4 regions of the Staphylococcus hyicus genome follow, and region 4 is predicted to be linked to each of the others. Evidence: predicted binding sites of a transcription regulator. Region 4 holds the regulator's gene; each other region holds the start of a gene.
What was found. The regulator Rex, encoded in region 4, represses fermentation and respiration genes when NADH is low (regulators of the CRP and FNR family bind a similar motif). The targets are predictions, from matches to a motif close to TTGTGAAATATTTCACAA.
Positions count from the first base shown of each region.

Region 1: a site for Rex is predicted at 2,619-2,636, ahead of pflB (formate C-acetyltransferase). Genes of this name have one in related genera too.
Region 2: a site for Rex is predicted at 2,828-2,845, ahead of arcA (arginine deiminase). Genes of this name have one in related genera too.
Region 3: a site for Rex is predicted at 2,944-2,961, ahead of SHYC_RS02420 (nitrate/nitrite transporter). Genes of this name have one in related genera too.

Region 1 covers NZ_CP008747.1:533,060-538,837, forward strand. Annotated here, with positions in the region: gene pflA (pyruvate formate-lyase-activating protein) at 1-281, opposite strand, end outside; gene pflB (formate C-acetyltransferase) at 323-2,572, opposite strand; gene SHYC_RS02270 (SDR family oxidoreductase) at 2,975-3,637, shown strand; gene opp4A (oligopeptide ABC transporter substrate-binding protein) at 3,969-5,690, shown strand.
Region 2 covers NZ_CP008747.1:201,336-207,113, forward strand. Annotated here, with positions in the region: gene arcD (arginine-ornithine antiporter) at 1-353, opposite strand, end outside; gene argF (ornithine carbamoyltransferase) at 505-1,512, opposite strand; gene arcA (arginine deiminase) at 1,536-2,768, opposite strand; gene SHYC_RS00855 (arginine repressor) at 3,011-3,469, opposite strand; gene SHYC_RS11970 (SE2200 family small protein) at 3,997-4,107, opposite strand; gene lqo (L-lactate dehydrogenase (quinone)) at 4,125-5,618, opposite strand.
Region 3 covers NZ_CP008747.1:569,822-575,599, reverse strand. Annotated here, with positions in the region: gene SHYC_RS02425 (M20/M25/M40 family metallo-hydrolase) at 1-1,514, shown strand, start outside; gene SHYC_RS02420 (nitrate/nitrite transporter) at 1,672-2,832, opposite strand; gene nreC (nitrate respiration regulation response regulator NreC) at 3,098-3,748, opposite strand; gene SHYC_RS02410 (sensor histidine kinase) at 3,726-4,808, opposite strand; gene nreA (nitrate respiration regulation accessory nitrate sensor NreA) at 4,808-5,269, opposite strand; gene narI (respiratory nitrate reductase subunit gamma) at 5,290-5,778, opposite strand, start outside.
Region 4 covers NZ_CP008747.1:868,357-874,134, reverse strand. Annotated here, with positions in the region: gene agrA (quorum-sensing response regulator AgrA) at 1-43, shown strand, start outside; gene SHYC_RS03985 (sucrose-6-phosphate hydrolase) at 107-1,606, opposite strand; gene SHYC_RS03980 (sulfurtransferase TusA family protein) at 1,945-2,169, opposite strand; gene SHYC_RS03975 (YeeE/YedE family protein) at 2,194-3,276, opposite strand; gene SHYC_RS03970 (redox-sensing transcriptional repressor Rex) at 3,456-4,091, opposite strand; gene SHYC_RS03965 (ABC-F family ATP-binding cassette domain-containing protein) at 4,365-5,778, shown strand, end outside.

The sequences.
Region 1 (5,778 bases), 340 kb from region 4:
AATTTAAACAACTCTGTAATAAACGGCATTTGGAGTAGGGGCTCTCCACCGCTTACCGTTACACCGCCACCAGAACTTTGAAAGTAGGGAAGATAAGGCGTGATCTCATGGATAAGCTCATCTGCTGTTGCTCGTCGTGAGGGGGTGTTCACTTTCCAGGTGTCAGGGTTATGACAGTATAAGCAGCGCAGCAAACATCCTTGCAAAAATAGGATATAGCGTAGGCCTGGACCATCTACTGTTCCTAGACTTTCTACTGAATGAATATGTCCTTGTATCATTGATATCTCCCCGTTTTCAAAAGCGTTAATAATAGTTTGTTTTACATAGACTCGTGGAATGTTCTTGAAATGACATCAAGTTGTTGCTCACGTGTCAGTTTAATAAAGTTCACCGCGTAACCAGATACACGAACTGTAAGTTGAGGGTATTCTTCTGGATGTTCCATTGCATCGAGTAATGTTTCACGGTTGAATACGTTAATATTTAAGTGATGACCATGTTGCATTGCATAACCATCTAAAATACTTACTAAGTTTTGTTGTTGTGTATCGTCTTCTTTACCTAATGATTTAGGGACGATACTAAATGTGTTAGAAATACCATCTTTACAACAATCGTATGGTAATTTTGCTACAGATGATAATGAAGCGAGTGCACCGTGTTCATCGCGACCATGCATAGGGTTTGCACCTGGTGCAAATGGTTCGCCGGCTTTACGACCGTCTGGTGTATTACCTGTTTTCTTACCATATACAACGTTAGAGGTAATTGTTAATACACTCATTGTATGTTCAGATTCACGATACGTTTTATGTTTGCGTAATTTTCTCATGAAGCTTTCAACAAGTTGAACAGCAATATCATCTACGCGTGAATCATTGTTACCGTACTTCGGATATTCTCCTGTTGTTTCGAAATCAACAACTAAACCATTTTCATCACGTATTGTTTTAACTGTGCCGTATTTAATGGCTGATAATGAGTCAGCAGCCACAGAAAGACCCGCAATACCAGTTGCCATTGTACGGTGAACATCTGTATCATGAAGTGCCATTTCAATACGTTCGTAGCTGTACTTATCATGCATGTAGTGAATGACGTTAAGTGAGTTAATGTAAACGCCAGCTAACCATTCCATCATTTCATCAAAACGTGCATAGACTTCATCATAATCTAACACTTCTGATTCTATTGCTTTAAAGTTTGGCGCAACTTGTTGACCTGACTTTTCATCTTTACCACCGTTAATCGCATATAACAATGTTTTTGCAAGGTTGGCACGTGCACCGAAGAATTGCATTTGTTTACCAATTCTCATTGCTGATACACAACATGCGATACCATAGTCATCACCATAGCTTTCACGCATAAGATCATCATTTTCATACTGAATTGAGCTTGTTTTAATACTCATTTTCGTACAATACTTTTTGAAGTTTTCTGGTAAGCGTGTTGACCATAATACTGTTAAGTTTGGCTCAGGTGCTGGGCCTAAGTTATCAAGTGAATGTAAGAAACGGAAAGAGTTTTTCGTTACCATCGCACGACCATCTAAACCAACACCACCAATTGATTCAGTTACCCAAGTTGGATCACCTGAGAATAACTCGTTGTAGTCTGGTGTACGTGCGAATTTTACAAGACGTAATTTCATAATGAAATGGTCGATGATTTCTTGAACTTCAGACTCTGTCATAGTACCGTTGTCTAAATCACGTTGAGCATAAATATCTAAGAAAGTAGACGTACGACCAAGACTCATCGCAGCACCGTTTTGTTCTTTAATTGCAGCAAGATAAGCAAGGTATAACCATTGAACAGCTTCTTTAAAGTTTTCAGCTGGACGGCTTAAGTCGAAACCATAGATGTTACCTAATTCTTTTAACTCTTTTAAAGAACGGTATTGTTCAGATAATTCTTCACGTAAACGAATAATATCCTCTGACATTGTTGTAGAAAGATTTTCAAAATCTTTTTGTTTTTCTGCCATTAAGAAATCGACACCATATAATGCTACACGACGGTAGTCACCAATAATACGGCCACGACCATACGCATCTGGTAAGCCTGTAATAATACCTGCTTTACGGCATGCAAGCATTTCTTTTGAATAAGCATCGAATACACCTTGGTTATGCGTTTTACGATAGTCTGTAAAGATGCGTTCTGTTTCTTTGTCAAGTTCATAACCGTATGCTTCGCAAGCTGCTTTAGCCATACGAATACCACCAAAAGGTTGCATAGAACGTTTGAATGGTTTTTCAGTTTGTACCCCTACAATTTGTTCAAGTGATTCATTAAGGTAACCCGCATCATGAGAAGTAATCGATGAAGGGATTTTTGTATCCATATCCCACATGCCACCACGTTCACGTTCTTCTTTTGAGAGTGTCATGACTTGGTCCCAAAGTTGTTTTGTTGCTTCTGTTGGGCCTTCTAAAAATGAGTCATCACCTGTGTAGCCAGTGAAGTTTAATTGAATGAAATCACGGACATCGACACGATGTGACCAAAGTCCCGTCTTAAAACCTTTCCAAGCATTTGTTTGTGTTTTTGCTTCATAAATCATGATCAAACCTCCATTGTTCATCATTTCACAATTAGTATATCAATTCATGTGAAATATATCACGTAAATTTTGAAAGCGTTTGCGCATTGTCATTATTTGTATATATTTTGTATATAAAACTGCCACAATTCATTTGAATCAATGTTATTTGTATTTTTATGATGTACATAAATTCTAAATAAGTGAGGTGAGTCTTTTAAATCATCTTGAAATTTTTGACTTGGGACATTTAAATAGGAAAAAAGGAGTTCAATTCATTGAAAAGTAATATTAAATCGCGCATGTCCCGAGGGTTTATGACAAAATGAGCGAGGTTTTAGACAATTTATAAGCACTTTATGTGAGATTCTTTATGTACTGTTATACGATGGCAATATCAAATGAATGGAGGGAATCTATATGGTGAAAACATTTGTACTCGGTGCGAATGGTGGCGTAGGTCATTATCTCGTGCAATTGTTAAAAGACAATCATCAAGAGTTTACTGCAGGTGTTCGAAAAGATTCACAGAAAGAAGCCCTAGAAGCTAAAGGCATTCAAGCTACGTTGATTGATGTTGAATACGACAGTATTGAAACAATACAAAAAAAACTAGCAGGTTACGATCAGGTCGTGTTTTCCGTCGGTTCTGGAGGGGCAACAGGCGCTGATAAAACGCTGGCGGTTGATTTAGATGGCGCTGTGAAAGTGATTCGTGCAAGTGAAGGCGCTAACATTTCTCACTTTATTATGGTGTCAACTTGGGATTCTCGCCGTGAAGCGATTGATGCGGGTGGTGATTTAAAGCCATATACGATTGCGAAACATTACGCGGATGATTATTTGAGACGCAGTAAGCTCATAGCGACAATTGTGCACCCAGGTGGCTTAACAAACGCGCAAGGCAGTGGGAATGTAAGTATAGCATCATTATTTGAAAAACCAGATAAACGCGAAATTTCACGGGAAAATGTAGCACGTGTACTGTTTGAAATTATTACGCAATCAAAACATCAAGGCAAAGAATTTCAAGTTCTTGATGGTGACCAACCTGTGAGAGAAGCTTTAGATAACATACACGCTTAGTGTCTTTTCTGTGAAGACACTAAAGATGTATGTATATACAGAATAACCTATGATGATTGTTTTTATGCTTCATCAGGCTATTCTGTATTTTTTTATGATAATGACCATCTGTAAACAACAATTTTTCAAAAAATTTTATTGAATTTCTTTATTGCGTTAAATAGCTTTAAATCCCTTGATACGACTGATATACATGCCCTTATTGTATATTAAAAACACACTAGTATTCTTATTTAATTATGTTCCGCCACGCATATTGTTATTGACAAAATTGTCTGACAAATATGATAATTAATGTTAATAACATCAAATATGAGAAGGGGGAACGCGAATGAAAGAGAAACTGAATTTGTTTGTAATGATTATTGCGTGCTTAGTTTTAGTGTTAAGTGCGTGCGGTAAGGGTGATTCTGGATCAGGTGAGACAAAGAGTAAAACAGGGAAAAGTGATGCAAAAGGTGGCACACTAAACGTAGGTTTGGCTGCAGCACCTGAAGGGAATTTTCAATCTGTTTTTGCAGGTTCAACAAGTGACTCTGATGTTATTAGTTATTTTAATGATAGTCTTGTTGAATTTGACAAAGAATTAAACATTAAACCTAAGATTTTGTCGTGGGAACAAAAAAAAGGTGACGATCTTACATATAAGTTTAAAGTGAAAAAAGGTATTAAATGGCATGATGGCAATGATTTTACAATTAACGACTGGCTATTTACATTAGAAACAATTGCGGATCCAGATTATGATGGCCCACGTTATAACGGGGTCGAAATCATTGAAGGGGCAGATGCAAAACATAAGGGTGAAGCAAATTCGATTTCGGGAATTAAAAAGATTGATGACTATACGGCTGAAATTAAATTTAAAGAACATAAAGCCAATAATTTACTTGAATTATGGACGAGCGCACCATTAAGTGAAAAGATTTTTAAAGATATCCCTGTAAAAGAAATGGGTAAATCTGAGGCGGTACGTAAAAATCCAATTGGTATCGGACCATACAAAGTGAAGAAAATTGTTGATGGCGAGTCTGTTGAGTTAGAAAAGTTTAAAGACTATTGGCAAGGTGAACCTAAGCTAGACAAGGTTAATTTACGTGTGATTGAACAAACGACGATGACGCAAGCATTAGAGAACGGCGAAATTGATATGGCGCAAATTACAGCTCCTATAGCGAAAGAAATTAAAGACAACGGTGCTGAAGGGGTCAACTTATTAGAATCGCCATCTACGTCATATGCGATTATCGGTTTTGTATTACATGATTATGATAAGAAAACTCAAACAATTGGAAAAGAACGTCCGAAATATCAAGATAAAAAATTACGTCAAGCGATGGCACATGCGATTAACCGTAAAGAGTGGATTGATGCATTTTTCTATGGCTATGGTAAGCCGTTAAATGGTTTAATTCCTTCTTCTCATTGGAGTGGTGCTAAAGAAGGTGACGTTCACGAATATGACTATGATGTTAAAAAAGCGAAAAAGCTTTTAGATGAAGCGGGTTATAAGGATAAAGATAAAGACGGATGGCGTGAAGGACCAGATGGTAAACCATTTGTTGTAAACTTAAAACATTATGCTGGTTCAAATCCAACATTTGAACCACGTACGGCTGCTATCAAAGGATATTGGGAAAAAGTAGGCTTAAAAACGAAAACTGAAATGGTCGAATTTGGTAAATTTGGGCAAGACTTAGAAAATTCAACGAAAGATATGGAAGCGTATTTCAGAACTTGGCAACAAGGGGCAGATCCTGATCCATCTGGACTGTATAAATCTACAGCGCTTTGGAATGAATCACGCTATAACAATCCAAAAGCGGATAAATTATTAAAAGAAGCACTTGATACAAAGGTTGTCGGAGATGATAAAGAGAAGCGCAAAGCCAAATATTTAGAATGGCAAAAAATTATGGCTGAAGACGTTCCAGTGATTCCAATTGCAGAATTAAAAGACATTACTGCAGTAAGCGATAAAGTGAAAAACTTTGAAGTTGGTTTAAATGGTTCAAACCCAATTTATGAATGGACTGTAGAAAAGGATAAGTAATACTAAACAAACGGATTGGGCGTATAGAACGCTCAATCCATTTGTATATCTGCATCAAATAAATATCGAAACATTCTAATGCGCAACA
Region 2 (5,778 bases), 670 kb from region 4:
CCCCAAAGTAAGATTGAGGCGACGATGATACTTGGTAACGTATTACCTTTTTGGAAAATCGGGAAAAAATTTCCAACTGCAGACATGAGCAATGTAGCATAGGCAACATTACCTAAAAATGCCGCGAACCAGTATCCCCAAGCACTACAAAAGCCGATAAAGTCACCGAATCCAGCTTGTGCATAACTGTAAATGCCGCCATCTAAGTCTGGACGCGCATTTGTTAATGTTTGGAATACAAAAGCGAGTGCAATCATGCCAACAGCGGTAATACCCCAACCGATCATGAGGGCAAGGCCACCTGCCTGGCTTCCCATATCAGAGATGATATTAAACGCACCACCTCCAATCATAGAACCTATCACAAGGCCAATGAGTGAAGATTTATTTAATTTTTGTTGGTGTTCATTTTCCACGTGTTTCATCTCCTTATCATGAAAAGGGAAGGGCTAGTGCGTGATTCATACATATAAAATTGTTGTTACGTCTAGCCCATCACTTTAGTTATGCGAGTGTTGACGCCATCACAGATTTGATCGTATGCATACGGTTTTCTGCTTGGTCAAACACTTTTGATTGAGGACTTCTAAATACGTCATCAGTTACTTCCATTTCACGAATGCCGTATTTTTCTTCGATATCTTTACCATACATTGTATTTGTATCATGGAACGCCGGTAGACAGTGCAAGAAAATGGTGTCATCGCGACCTGTTTTTTGCATTAAAGACGAATTAACTTGATAATCTTTTAATAAATTGATACGTGTTTCGAATTCACTTTCTTCACCCATGGAGACCCATACGTCTGTGTAAATCACGTGCGCACCTTTAACGGCTTCTTCAATATTATCTGTAACGACAACAGAACCACCATCGATATCGCCTCGTTTTTTAGCCATGTTGACGTAAGTTTCGTTCGGGAAGAGGGCCTTTGGTGTACAAATGCGCACATTTACGCCGAGCATCGCGCCTGCAACCATCAGTGAGTGTGCCATGTTGTTACGGCCATCACCAATATAAGTAAGCGTGATACCTTCTAAATGCCCAAAATTTTCTTTAACTGTCATGTAATCTGCGAGCATTTGAGTCGGATGCCAAATGTCTGTTAAACCGTTCCATACAGGGACGCCGGAATGTTCGGCTAGTGCTTCGACCACGTCTTGAGAAAATCCTCGGAACTCAATCCCATCGAACATACGACCGAGTACTTTCGCAGTGTCTTCAACCGATTCTTTTTTACCCAGTTGAATATCATTTTTTCCTAAAAATTCCGGATGTGCGCCGAGATCAATTGATGCAACTGTGAAAGCAGCACGCGTACGTGTTGACGTTTTTTCAAAAAGTAATGCAATATTTTTACCATCTAAATAACGATGTTGGATACCATCTTGTTTGTAAGATTTTAATGTAATCGCAAAATCAATTAATGCTTCAAATTCTGCTTTCGTAAAATCGTTTTCTTTTAATAATGAACGTCCTTTTAAAGCGACTGGTTTGTGTAATTCCATCATTCTTTTTTTCCTCCTCAATGTCTTTAAATGTCTTCACGATATAAAGGTTGACTCATACAACGTGGGCCTCCACGACCGCGTACAAGTTCACCACCAGGAATTTCAATGACTTTCAAGCCTTTTTCACGTAGTAAGGTGTTAGAGACATAGTTTCTGTCATATGTCACAACAACGCCAGGACGGATACAAAGTGTATTCGACCCATCATTCCATTGTTCACGTGGACCATCGATTGTATCGCCATTACCTGTAGGAATGAATTCAATATTATCGATGTTTAACGCATCTTCTAAAGTTTGTTTTAGTTGGTTAGAATGGGTGATTTTAATGTTGTCATCACCGTTACATGGCTCAATCGTAAAGATATTCATATGACCTTCAGATTTAAGTATGGCAGCATGCATTGTAAATTTATCGTAATCAATCATCGTAAATACCGTATCTAAATGCATAAATGTACGACTTGTCGGAATTTCAATCGCAATGATTTTTTTGAACGTCGATGCAGGGTTGCTGAAAATGCTACGCGCTAAGCGTTCGATTGCTTGTGCTGATGTTCGTTCTGAAATACCAATAGCAAGTACCTCTTTAGATAAGACAAGCTCATCGCCACCTTCAATGTTGAATGGACTATCACGATCAACCCAAACAGGAATGTCACTCTCTTTAAAGTCGGGGTGATGGTTCAAGATATATTGCATGAATATTGATTCACGGCGACGTGCGCGCCAATACATGCGGTTAATTGTAACGCCATTTCCAACCGACGCTTGAGGGTCGCGTGTGAAATAAAGGTTTGGCATTGGATCAAGATAGAATGGGTATTTATCATCCATATATTCAACGAGATGTGTCGTTTTTAAATTAATTTCTTCTTTTCGAACCCCAGCCATAATTTTGTCGACTAAACTTTGATTATCGAGTTTTGAAAAGAGGGCTTTAATTTCTGCTTCATGCCCAAGAACTGTTTTACGAGATTCTGCTAAAATTTCATCGATAAATTGTGCACGAACTTGAGGTTCAGTTAAACTTTCTGCCGTCAGTTTTTCAAGGTATAGCACTTCTACACCTTCATTTCGTAAAACTTCTGCAAAATAATCATGTTCACGTTGTGCGACTTTTAAATAAGGAATGTCATCAAAAAGCAAGCCATCTAAATAATCTGGAACGAGATTTTCAAGTTCTTTACCAGGGCGTTTAAGTAAAACGGTTTTTAAACGACCAATTTCACTGTTCACTTTAATCGTACGTTTCATGTCGATTTTCCTCCTTTATGTGGTGATGTCTTCACTATAAAGGTTTGAAAACGTTAACATCGTGATTTATTTCACAAATATAAAGAGGAATATTTCTTGTTTTAAAGATAGGTCTATGCACAAAAATTTATTTTTTTACATGTCATACGTGTTTTATTGCGGTACGAATTGGATAATGAATGAATATTTGTGTATACATCAAGTGTCAATTTGTCGTTGATACATTCTAATGCATAAACATGCTAAAGTTGATGCGCAGGGAAGAGCGTCGTTACGACGCAACGTGCAACCTCTGTCGAACGGGTCATAATCATTGTTGTATCATTCCCACTAACCGTGCCGATAATGTCAGGTAGGTTTAATGCATCAATATAAAAATTTATCGTTTGACCAAATCCTGGAGAGGATTGAATTAAAATACAATGGTTTATGACAGTAATACGTTGGATGTCATCAGTGTATAGCTTTTTTAGCATTTCCAGATATTTTGGTTTATCATTGGAGATCAATTGATAGCGTGATCGATGATGTTGGGAAGGGACTTTATGTATATTTAACTGTAAAAAATCATTTGCAATGGTCGTTAGGCTAAAATGAATGCCAAATCGAGCTTCTATAATATCGATCACATCTTGCTTTGATGTAATACAGTTATGTTGAACAATGATCTCGATAAATTTTTGTCTTTCTTCGCGTTTCATTTTTAGCACCTCCTAAATTAGTCCGCTGACCGCTTTATACATCAACTATCCAATAAATATTATTAACAAGTTCTTCAAATTAAAGCAAAAATAATAGTATTCATTTTTAGTGTAAAAATGTCAAAAATCTATGTTAAAGGCGTTATAATTAAGGATTTTTACGAAGTTGTGACAAAAGAAAGTGACGTTATAATTCGAGAATAAAGGTCGTAAACATATCATCGTTTACGTTATGTGAAAGGGGGTCTATATGCTATTTTGCAAACGCTATGGACACGATAGCTCAGCGTAGCTCGGGCAAGGTTTACCAAATGCACAAATTACAATGATTTCAAAGAGAGTTATGACTAGAAGGTGTTCACAATATTGGGAGATGGTGTATATGAAAACACCTCATGACATAAGGATGCGTCACCATTTCGGTTACTTTGACATATGTGGAAAGTTAGAGCAACTAAAGCTTAAAAACATATTATATATAGAAAAAACACGTATCATCACAATTGATGATACGTGCTTTTTGGGCTTTAGTATTCGATATTTGGTGCTTTGTTAACGTGTTGTTGATAACGTTTTAAAGCAGCAAATGCGCCGCCAAGGACGCCAACTACGACTGTTAATGTAACGAGTGCTTTCATGCCGCAACGACTCCTTTTTATTCGTAATAGTTTAATTCAAGATCTTTAGATGTTTGTTTACGTGTTTTACGCATTAACGCCTCGTCTTCAATTAATGATTTACCATATGATGGAATCATTTTTTGAATTTTTGGCGTCCATTCAGAAGTTAATTCTGGGAAGTTCTTTTCAAGTACTTCTAATGCAACAGATACAGAAGTAGACGCTCCTGGTGATTCACCTAATAATGCGATAACTGTATGGTCTTGTGAGTTAACCACTTCAGTACCGAATTGGATGAAACCTTTACCGTATTCTTCAGTATCTTTAATAACTTGAACACGTTTACCAGCAGTGTATAATTCCCAATCTTCATCACGTGCTTCTGGGTAGAATGTACGTAAATGGTTCATACAACCTTCTTTTGTCATTAAAATTTGGTCGAATGAGTACTTGATTAAAGGTAAGTTTTTCGCTGCTGATGCAAGTAAAGTCATGATGTTGTATGGCTTAACTGAACGGAATAAGTCTAAGTTAGAACCATTTTTCAAGAATTTAGGACCTACACTTGCGAATGGACCGAATAATAATGTTTTCTCACCATTAATATAACGTGTGTCTAAGTGAGGTACTGTCATTGGTGGTGTACCAGGTGGCTCTTTACCATATACTTTAACACCGTGTTCTTCAACAACTTCTGGGTTTGTACATGTTAAGAATTGACCTGTAATCGGGAATCCACCTAAGTTTTTACTTTCAGGAATACCAGTTTTTTGAAGTAATGGAATTGCGCCACCGCCAGCGCCAATAAAGACGTGGTGTGCAATTTCAGTGAAGACTTTGCCGCTATTACGGTTACGGATTTTAACTTCCCATTTTTTATCTTCACGTTGCATAAAGTCGATTACTTCGTGGTTGTATTTCACTTCAGCATTGTCATGAGCTTCAATATTAGAAGTCATTTTGCGTGTTAATTCACCGAAGTTAACATCTGTACCTTCATCGATTTTACTTGCAGCCATAATGTCGCTCGCATCGCGGCCTTTCATCATTAATGGCATCCATTTACGCATTACTTCGATATCTTCTGTATATTCGATGTTGTCGAACATCGGTGATTGTTTCATTGCTTCGTAACGATCTTTCAAGAACTTACGATTATTTACACCACGTACGAAACTAATATGAGGTAATGGATTGATAAATTCACGTGGGTTTGAAATGTTTTTATTTTTTACTAGGAAGCCCCAGAATTGTTTTGAAATTTCAAACTCCTCGTTAATGTGTTTCGCTTTCTCGATGTCGATTGAACCATCTGGTTGTAATACCGTATAGTTCAACTCACATAGTGCAGCATGACCTGTACCAGCGTTGTGACGTTCATTAGAACTTTCAAGGCCTGGACGATCTAAGCGTTCATATAACTTGATGTTCCAGTTTGGTTCAAGTTCTTTAATCATTGAACTAAACGTAGTACTCAGTACACCAGCACCAACAACAATGATGTTTCTAGGTTCTGACTGATTAGACATATTTATCACCTTTCAAATTTAGTTATAACCATTAGCATAAGCTTATATTTAAACGATATGCTCTAATTATATTACATTTACTTTTATTATGGAATTGCACAGATAAAGAAATTTTAAATTGTATGGCATAACCTTAGAAAAGTTAGGGATAAATACGGTA
Region 3 (5,778 bases), 300 kb from region 4:
AATTAGAATTTCCATATATGATTCAAGATGAGCTAATGACTTTAGATTACTTTAAAGCACACCCTAAGCATATACAACTGGTGTCTACAAAAGATAAACGCCATGCTGTTGTGGCATTTTATCAAGCACCAAATGCAAAAGAGACTGTGACACTGATCAGTCACTATGATACTGTTGGAATCGATGATTATGGTCCATTCCAAGGACAAGCCTTTGATATGGATCAATTAACAGCGGCATTTCGTAAAGATACCACTTATTTAGGTGATGTCAGCCGCGCTGATTTAGAATCAGGTGATTATCTTTTTGGTCGCGGTGCTATGGATATGAAACCTGGTTTGATGCTACATATGGCACTTATTGAAAAAGCTAGTATTGAACAATGGGATGTCAATTTAATTTTAATGACAGTACCGGATGAAGAAGTAACCTCAAAAGGGATGCATGCTGCAGTAGAACATGTGAATACCCTTCGTGAACAGCATCAACTCAAAATGGCTTTACACTTAAATAGTGAACCAACATTCCAACAAGCACAAGATGATGACAATCACTATTATTACACAGGATCCATTGGCAAAATTATGCCAAGTGTATTGGTTTATGGTCGCGAAACACACGTCGGAACCCCTTCGAACGGCTTAAGTTCAAACTTCTTAATGAGTTTCATTATTCAAGAAATCGAGTACAGTTTAAATTTTAAAGAGCATTTTGAAGGTGAACAAACGCCGATGCCTGTAAGTTTAAAAGTGACTGATATTAAGGATTATTATGACGTCCAAACACCATTTCGTACTGTGGCGTTGTTTAATTTATTTTTATTCAGAAGTAATGCGAATGACATTTACGATAGGTTTAACTCTGCTGTTAAAAAAGGTGTGCTAAAGGGGATGGAAATTTACGAAACACGGATTAATGCAGAAGACATTGCATTTGATATCGACATAAAGTTCATGACCTATGAAGAACTCTATCAACATGCGGTGCATATTCATGATGAAAGTACCGTTCAACAAATGATTGATGATGTCATCGCACAAGATTCAGCACCGCACACGCAATCGATTACGATAGTGGATATGCTGATGAATATGTGTCGTGATTTAGGCCCAACTGTCGTGACATTCTTTACACCACCCTATTATCCAGCTACGAACGCATCATTTCATCCAATGATAGAAGCTGTAGGGCAGACAATTTGTAAAACATTTAAAGAAACGTTTAATCGAAGTTCAGAACGTATACATTATTTTAATGGCATTAGTGATTTAAGTTATGTCGCACCTTCACCAAACGGTTCGGGTTTTGAAGCATTTGAACAACAAACACCCGTATTTAATCGAACATATAAAATCCCTTTTAAAGATATTGAGGCCATTCAAGCACCATTAATAAACTGTGGCCCCATTGGTAAAGATGCACATAAAGTTACTGAGCGCATCCATAAACAAAGTGCGTTTGTTGAGTTGCCCGTGGTCTTAGAAAGTATCATTAATACCCACTTCTTATCCTAAATATTGTTGCATTGACATAAAACATGATGCTATCGATGATGGGAATATCGCCCACTATCGTTTCCGTCATAGTGCCTATGACGCACCCATAACTTTCAATAGCGCAAATAAAATTAGCGCTAGAACCTATTAATGTAGTTCTAGCGCTAAACATTGTTTATGCTACGTTTTTTTCACGTTTTGATAAATTCATCATAGTGATTAATGCAATAATACCGAAGACACTTAATAATATAAAGGCTAAATGGCTTGTTCCTGTCATTCCCGTTACCGCTGAAATGACAAGTGGTGGAAAGAAACCACCGAGACCTCCCATCATGGAAACGATGCCGTTTGCCACACCCGCTTCGGTTGTAAAGTAATGTGGCACAAGTTTGAAGATGAGTCCATTTCCAATACCTGCACATACACTTACTGTTAAACAGCCAAGTGTGAAGAAGAAAATATTATGAGAAACTCCTAATAAGAATGATCCTACAATCATAATAGAGAAGAAAATTTTCAACATCGTTACTGCGTTAAACTTATCTCCTAACATTCCCCCTACCGGACGTAAGAATGTTGCTAAGGCAATAAATACACCGGTTCTAATTCCAGCATCTACTTTATCAATACCGAAATGCGTCACTAAATAGTTAGGTAAGAATAAACCGAAAGCCACAAAGGCACCAAACGTAATGAAATACCAAAAACTCAAGTAATATAATTTGTAGTTCGCCATCAGCTTACGTGATTGTTCAACGAGTGGTACTTTCACTTTTGGTTCTTTATTGTCTCCTAAGAAGAACATAACAATCGCAAAGACAGCCATTACAATAAGGTATAATTTAATAGTGGATTGCCATCCAATCACACCCGCAATAGGTGGTGCTAGGAATGCAGAAACTGCTGTTCCTAAGTTCCCCATACCGTAAATACCATTTGCTAAACCAACTTTATCTTTAGAAAAATATTTAGGAATCGATGTTACACCTACTGAGAAAATTGCACCGCCCACTCCTAAAAAGAAGCCTGCAAACATCAAAGCTCCAGGAGATGCCGCTTGACTTAATAAAAACACTGGTATCATTAGTACAATGAAACTCGTAAAAAATACCCATTTTGCACCTACAATGTTTGTTAAATATCCAAATGGTACACGAAGGACTGAACCTAAAATAACAGGAATCGCTAAGATGATTGATAACTGTCCACTTGAGATTTTAATATCTTGTGAAATAAATGGCATGAGAGGTGCGATGATACTCCACACCATAAACCCAGCTACAAGGCTTAATGTTTGTAACCCGAGTTGAAGACCGCCTTTTGACTTATTCATTCTCTTTCACCCTTTTTCTTTAAATTTCATTGTGTACCAAAACGTATAGACCTTTTTCCATTGTCTTTCATTTTAATACGTGTTTACTAATTCATACATAGTGTAACGTGCTTGTGAAATTAATAACATAAGGACTTCCCCTATACACATATGGGTGCTTCCCCTAAAAAAGTTAGCATTTTAACATTATTTTTTATTCATTTATACAAAGTCAACAATCATAAAAAAACGTCAGAAATCTTAATCAAGACTTCTAACGTTTATTCTAAAAATCTAATAACTTTTTCTTTAACGCATATTCTACGAGTTCTGGTTTAGATTTTAAGTTTAATTTGTCCATAATACGTGTTTTATGTGCTTCAACTGTCTTCACGGAAACAAATAATTTTTCAGCAATATCTTTATTACCGTAGCCTTTAGCAATAAGTGGTAATATTTCAAGTTCTCGCTTAGATAACACTTTGAACGGGTCATTTGAGTATGAAGCATCATCAGAAGAATGGACAAATTCTTTAACAAGTGATGTTGTCATCTTCGGATCAATAAATGTTTCACCTTTATAAACCGTACGTATTGCGAGTAATAACTGCTCATCAGGCGCATTTTTTAAAATATAACCACTCGCGCCACTTCGTAACACATGGAATAAATATTCCTCATCATCATACATTGTAAGGATTAATATTTTTGTCTTAGGAAAGCTATCTAAAATTTTACTCGTCGCGATTAAACCTGATTCTCCAGGCGGCATGCTTAAATCCATAATCAAAACATCAGGTTCGTATTTCATGACCATTTGATAAGCTTCTACACCATCAGCAGCTGTTCCTACAACTTCCATATCTTCTTGAAAATTTAAAATCATAGAAAAGCCAGTTCGTACCACTGCGTGATCATCTGCTATTACGATTTTCAAGCTCAACGCCCCCAATTTGCTCAATAGGCACTTCTAAAGTGACTAGAGTACCTTTCCCTTTTTCTGTTTTAATATCTAGTTTACCATTAACAAGTTCAGCGCGTTCATTCATACCATATAAGCCTAAACCAGAGCCTTTAGGATGGTCTTTAGGATCAAATCCCACACCTTGGTCTGATACTTCAGCAAATAAACGATTTTTATCTTTTCGAACGTTGACATCTACAACATCTACATCCGCATATTTCATAGCATTAAATACCGCTTCTTGCACGACACGGTATACAACTGTTTCAATCTCACTATCAAAGCGTTGCGGCGGCATATCGAAGTGGTAATTCACCATTAATCCGTAATTGTTTTCAAGCTGTTTAAAGTATGTCTTAAATGCGGCATCTAAACCAAGATCATCTAATGATGACGGTCTTAATTCTGAAGATAAATTCCGTATGTCATCAATTAACTTCGCCATTAACCCTTCAATATTATGCGATTGTTTAATCATACTTTCCATATTTTGTTGGTATTTAAGTAGGCGCATTTCTACATTGACGTTAATCAGTTCTTGAACGACACCATCATGAAGTTCACGTGATATACGCTTTCGTTCATTTTCTTGTGCTGCAATGGTTTTTTGAATCATATGTCGTTGATGAAGCTTTTCATGACGTTCGAGTTGTTGTGTCACATTTTGAAGTGTAAATACTTTAATATCTTGCTCTTTATCTATAGTTTGATACATTGCAGTAAAAGGTTCCACTTTATTCTCACGTGTTTTCATGAACACTTGAAAGGTAGAATTCCCCATTTCTTGTGTTTCTAAAAAACAATTGTAACACGTTTTTAACGCATGTTCTGTCGTATACCCTTCACAACGCCCACATATCGTATTTGATGTTACTGCTTGTAAATTATTATCATCTGAAAGCACACGCTTTGCAGCATTGTTCATAAAAATAACATCCCCAGCACGATCAATAAAGAGAATCATTTCAGTTGTATTTTCATAATGTGATAACAATAACTCATTTAAAACATACGGTTTCGTTTTAGATTTCATTATAATATCACCCTGTCTTCGCTTGTTAATGAACCAATTCCTTTAATATTAATGACGTCGCGTGTCTTATTAGGTAAGGGTTTTCCGTTTCTCTGACCAAATAACAAGACCCCTTTGACACGATGATTGTGCCAAAGCGGTATTGCTACAAGTGCAGTCAACTGCTCACTCAAGAGTATTGGAAAATTAAATAATGATTGTTGTATTTCTTCTTGGTTTGTATCAGCAATAGTCATTGGCTTTCCTGTTTTCATCACAGTACCGGCAATGCCACGTCCATTACGGAGAACGATGCGTTGATATCTATTATTCAGATTACCTGACACGTAACGCCATTTGATTTTCATACCGACATGATCTTCTGTAGGTAATGCAAGTCCTGCAAAATCAAAGCCAAAGCGAAGTCGCAACACTTCAAGCTCCGATTGATAATCATGTTTTGAAAAATCAATTGGGTCCACGGTCATCACCCCATCTTTATTTATACTTTATGTTTGCGGTAAATAATATAACTTCGGCTCGCATATGATAATGGGACACTCCATACATGAACAAGTCTTGTAAATGGCCACAAAGCCATAATAGAAAAGCCTAACAAAACATGTAATTTAAAAGCAAGTGGCACAGCTGTCATTAAGTTTGCATCAGGGCTAAACATGAACAATCCTCTGAACCATATCGAAATTGTTTGACGATAATCAAAATCTGGCGTTGTAGCATTTACAACGAGCGTTGCATAAAGACCCGCAAACACGATGACTAATAATAAAAAGTTGACAAGTATATCTGATGCAGAACTTAAACGACGCACATTTGCTTTTGTTACACGTCTTGCTGTTAATAAAAACATACCGATTAATGTTATTATACCAAATATACTACCAATATACACAGCTCCAATATGATACAGGTGGTTATTTACACCTATCGCTTCTAACCAATGTGCCGGTATCAAAAGACCTACAACGTG
Region 4 (5,778 bases):
TTGCTATGTGTCAGTTAGAAATATAAAAAAAATCAAGAAATAATAATATTACAACAACAAAAAGCCTGAAAAAGTTTTCTACATAAACTTTTTCAGGCTTTTTATATTATGCCTCTATTTGCTTCTCATCTTGGTTAATGTCATACTTCGTCATTTTTAAATAAACTTGACCAGAGTCTGTAACCACTTTGATTTTATTGGCCTCTTTGGAAGGGAAAATTCGTGAAGACAACACTTTTTCACCTTCGTTACAAAATATTTCAATACTTGAAGTATCTACAAAAATCCGTAGTTGTGAAAGGTCTGATTCTAATTGTGCTATTCGCACTGTCCCTTCAACTGGATGAGGTAATTGTCCACTGTCAAATCGATCTAAAATCACTTGTTTAGTATTCGTTTCATATCGAATAACTGTGGCTTCATGTTTCGACGCTCTTAAATGAAATTCGATAGCAGATGCGTCATTTTCTAGTATATCTATTACTAATTCATATTGCTCTCCTTCAAATGGATGGAGCTGTTTAATAAATTTATTCGCATATCCTAATGCTGTCTCTTTATTTTGTCTTAATTTGCGTAAATCCATATGAGGTTTTTGTTTTAATTGACCTGACTCAATCGTTAAAATTCTTGGAACCGTTAAGCAATGCGCCCATCCTTCGTCATCAGTTGGGTATTCGGTCTCAGGTAGTCCCATCCACCCTATTAATACCCGACGCTTTGCTTCATCTAAAAATGTTTGCGGCGCGTAAAAATCAAAACCTTGATCAAGTTCAATAAATGACTCGTGTTCAAATGTGAGTGTTTCAAAATCTAAATGACCTATGAGATAGCCACTTTGATATATATTTTGATAGGTATTGTCTTCTGATTCTATCCCTTGTGGACAAAACAATAAAATATCTTTTCCATTGAGATGAAAGTAATCTGGACATTCCCACATATAACCGAATGTCTTTAATTGGGTTTTAATCTCACCTACAAAATCCCAAGTCCCTACAGGATTCAACGTTTTATATAGCAAAATCGCACCTGTACAATCTGCCCTTTGCGCACCAATCATCGCATAGAATTCGTCATCTTTTTTAAATACTTTTGGATCTCTAAAATGATGCGTATACCCTTCTGGTGGACCAGTAATAGCAGGTGTATTGAATTTCACCACTTCTCCATTATCATTTACTTTGGCTAATAACTGACTACTCCGTCTTTCCCAAGACTGCGTACGATGATTACCCGTATACATATAATAAAGTTGGTTTTGAAATTCAAATGCGCTACCACTGTAGGCACCATGGCTATCATACATCGTGTCTGGTTTTAATATTGGACCCTGAGGTTTTAATGTCACTAATGTATTTCCATTATAGTGGAACCAATATTTCAAACCATGAACTGCACCTAATGGAAACCATTGATGCGATAAATAATACTGACCTTGAAAATAAATCAAACCATTTGGGTCATTTAATAAACCCGTTGGGGGCTGAATATGAAATTTTTGGCGATACAGGGATGCTTGCACACGATTTTTTAATGTATCAAGTGATTTGGTATTCACATCCTCTAACTTTTGGTAACGCTTTTCCCGACTCCATTGCTCCATTCCTTTACATTTCCTCCTTTATAAATTTTTGTAGATAAGATGAATCTAATGCTTCTCGAACCTACTCAACTTGATAAGTCACATAGCGCATATCAAGAACACTATTCAATCTATGTAAATATTAAAGTTGCTATACTTGTATGAATCCTATTTATTAGGCACGCGTTAAAACTTGTGTGGTGGTGATCATACATTAATAAATCGTAAAAAATGAGTCATTTGTGCTTTCATAATCTCTATGTTATTTTATCACACATCGCCACTGATAAATGAAATTTTTTCAATATAAAACCGATCAAACCCTTTCGTCTAAAGGATTTAATCGGCATCAATTGTGCTTAGGCTTTTTGCACAGTTATGGTCCAAGAAGCATCTCCTATTTGTTCATAGTTTGTAACTGGATAACCATTTTCAGCAGCCCAATTAGGAATGGCTTCTGTAGCTTGTGTACAATCAAAATCGATTTTCAGTTCGTCTCCTAATGCTATTTCTTGCATTTTCTTTTGCGCTTCAATAAGTGGAAATGGACAAACCATCCCTACTGTTCCTAAATCATGTATCATTTTGAACCCTCCGTTTGTTATGGATTATGACGCACGCATTGCTTGCGACTGTATTGTTTTCCCCCGTTGTACAGTTCTCATAGGTCGAACAAACATAAAATAACTCATAAACCACGTACCAATAATCATAAAGGCTAGTGCTATCCAACCTTGCCATGATAATGCTGCAGTAGCAACTAATCCATTACCAATGGAGCATCCTCCTGCGACTGCTGCCCCAAAACCCATGAAAGTACCTCCAACAGCACTATTGCGCAGTGTTTTCTTATCCGGTAAACGCCATGCAAATTCTCTTGAGCCTCGCGCTGCAATATATGATCCAAAAAAGATTCCAATAACTAGAAAAACACCCCAGTCTATAGTTGAAACATCACCTGTCGTTAAAAACATGACAATTTTAGAAGAAGGAGTGGTGATTCCTAATCCGCCTTGTCGCCCAGTGGACTCTGACATGGGCCAAGCAATTAACGCTATAAAGCCGACTACAATTGCTGCAACAAAGGGATGGAAACGTTTCTCAAATAAAATGTGACGTAACCCTGTATATCGTTGTTTTAATTGTGGTACTGCTATTTTAGGTTTCGGTTTTCTCAATGTTCTATTGACTAGAAACAGCGTAACACCAACTAAAATAATTAAAAATATCCAACTTGGAATACCTGTCGATTGAGCCATATCTGCATTGGCAACTGTCTTACTATTAATTTTATTCATTAAGGGGGCTAAAACGCCATTTTTAGTAATCGCCGCAAATAATGCATACATTAAAAGGGCTATCCAACTCCCAATCAATCCTTCACCCGCACGGTAATACGTACCAGTAGCACATCCTCCCGCTAAAATGATACCGATACCAAAAATAAATGAGCCAATGATTGTTCCAATTATTGGAAACGTCTCATTTGAAATAGTAATTACCCCAATGGCGTTTAAAAGAAAAATTCCGATAGCTTGAATTGTTATAGCAATAAGTAATGCATAAAACATTTTATTGTTTCTTTGAACATACATATCCCGAAAGCCGCCTGTTAAGCAAAACCGAGTACGTTGCATTACAAAACCTAACAGTCCCCCTACGATTAGCCCACTTATAATTGTCCAAACCATTTAAACATCTCCTATCCCGATTATTATGATAAGAATTATAACAAATAAACTATTTTTATCAAGGGGATATTCCAAAATAAAAAAATCGAAGCACTTACACTTCGATTTTTCATTTATATATTAAGTTGATTCTCATGCATCATACATTCTAACGTTAATGATTAAAAATGTTTTATTGCTTAACCATAGTTTTTCATAAAAAACAATAACGACTGAAGTTCAACGCCTAAATCGATTTGATGTACTTGAACATCATTTGGCACTTGCACTGGTGATGGTGTAAAATTTAAAATTCCTTTTACGCCAGCAGCAACAACTTTGTCTGTAACACTTTGGGCAACCTTAATCGGTGTCGCAATAATAATTACTTCTAACGCTTGATCTTGAATCACTTTTTTCATTTCATCCATTGATTTCACTGTTACATCACCAATTTTTGTACCAACAATATCTGGATCAATATCAAAAGCTTCTGTAATAAACATATCGTCATGTATTGGAAAGTTAAATGAAATTAACGCTTTTCCTAAATGTCCCACACCGACAACACCAATTTTAATTAAATCAGCATCACTCAATTCGGATTTGAAAAACTCTAATAAACTGTCAATATTGTAACCATACCCTTTTTTACCAAGTTCACCGAAGTAAGAAAAATCACGTCTAATTGTAGCAGAATCTATACCAAGACCTTCGCTTATTTCTTTAGAATTAACGCGAGATGTTCCTTTCGATTTGAGACTATTTACAAAGCGATAATATAACGGTAAGCGCTTCAATGTCGCGCGTGGAATTTTATTTAATTCTTTAGTCATTTTCGTTCCTCCATCTTTCACATGCCATTTCAGGCAACAAACTAAGTCATATGTGCTATTGTAGCTTTAAAAATATTTTATAATAAAAAGAATTATCTACTTTATATACTATAAATATCTGTAAATACATTATGACTTAATATTGTTTTGTTAAAAAATTCACCAACTTTTATTCATAATAATTATAACTTAAAACCGGTTTTAAAGGAACATAATCTATTTGATACCCTTTCACTTTGTTGTACAATAATTAAGAATGAAAGGAGCTTGCACATGATACTAATGCAATTAAATCAACTTTCAAAATCATTTGACGGTGAGGAAATTTTCAATAACGTCAATTTTGAAGTACAGACAGGCGAACGTATTGGCATCGTTGGTCGAAATGGTGCTGGAAAATCAACGCTAATGAAAATTATTGCTGGCGTAGACAATTACGATAGCGGGCATATCTCTAAAATTAAAGGTTTGAAGATTGGCTATTTAACCCAACAGATGACACTAGATACCAAAAATACGGTAATCGAGGAAATGTCGAAACCCTTTCAAGAAATCGAGTCAATTGCACAAAAGATGCAATTTGAAACCGATTGGTTGAGTACACATGCAGATGATTATGAAAGTCCCGAATATCAAGAACACTTAAATCGTTATGAATCATTATCTAATCAATTCGAACAAATGGAAGGATACCAATATGAAAGTAAAATTAAAACCGTTTTACATGGCTTAAAATTTACAGTAGAAGATTATGATAGACCAATTAATGATTTCAGTGGTGGCCAAAAAACACGTTTGTCACTTGCACAAATGTTATTAAGTAAACCTGATCTACTCTTATTGGATGAACCGACCAATCACCTTGACATGGAAACCACAGAATGGCTTGAGGAGTATTTAAAATATTTTAATGGCGCGATTGTCATCATCTCCCATGACCGTTTCTTTTTAGACAAAATTGTTACCCAAGTGTATGATGTCGCACTAGGCGAAGTAAAACTTTATAAAGGTAACTATGCAAAATATGTTCAGCTACGTGACCAATATTATGAAAAGCGCATGATTGAATATGAGCGTCAACAATTAGAAATTAAACGCCTTGAAACATTTGTTGATAAAAATATCACACGTGCTTCGACTAGTGGAATGGCTAAAAGTCGACGTAAAATTTTAGAAAAAATGGAACGAATTGAAAAGCCTTTATTAGATGCTAAAAGTGCTAATATTCAATTTGATTTTGACCGAAATACCGGGAATGATGTTATGAATATCAACAACCTTGAAATCGGTTATCACACTCCTATTACAGCCCCTATCACGTTTGAAATTACAAAAGGAGATCATATCGCTGTAATTGGACCGAATGGTATTGGAAAATCGACATTTATTAAAACGTTAGCCAATAAAATTTCGGCGCTTTCAGGACACATTCAAACTGGCTCAAACTTAAAAATCGGGTACTATGACCAAAAACAAGCTGAATTCAAATCTAATAAAACGATTTTAGATTTTGTGTGGGATCAATATCGTCAAATGCCTGAAAAAGATATTCGCGCTGTATTAGGTCGCTTTTTATTTACCCAAGACGAAGTTAAAAAAATAATCAATGATCTGTCGGGTGGCGAAAAGGCTAGATTACAACTTGCACTTCTCATGTTAGAAAGAAATAATGTTTTAATACTTGATG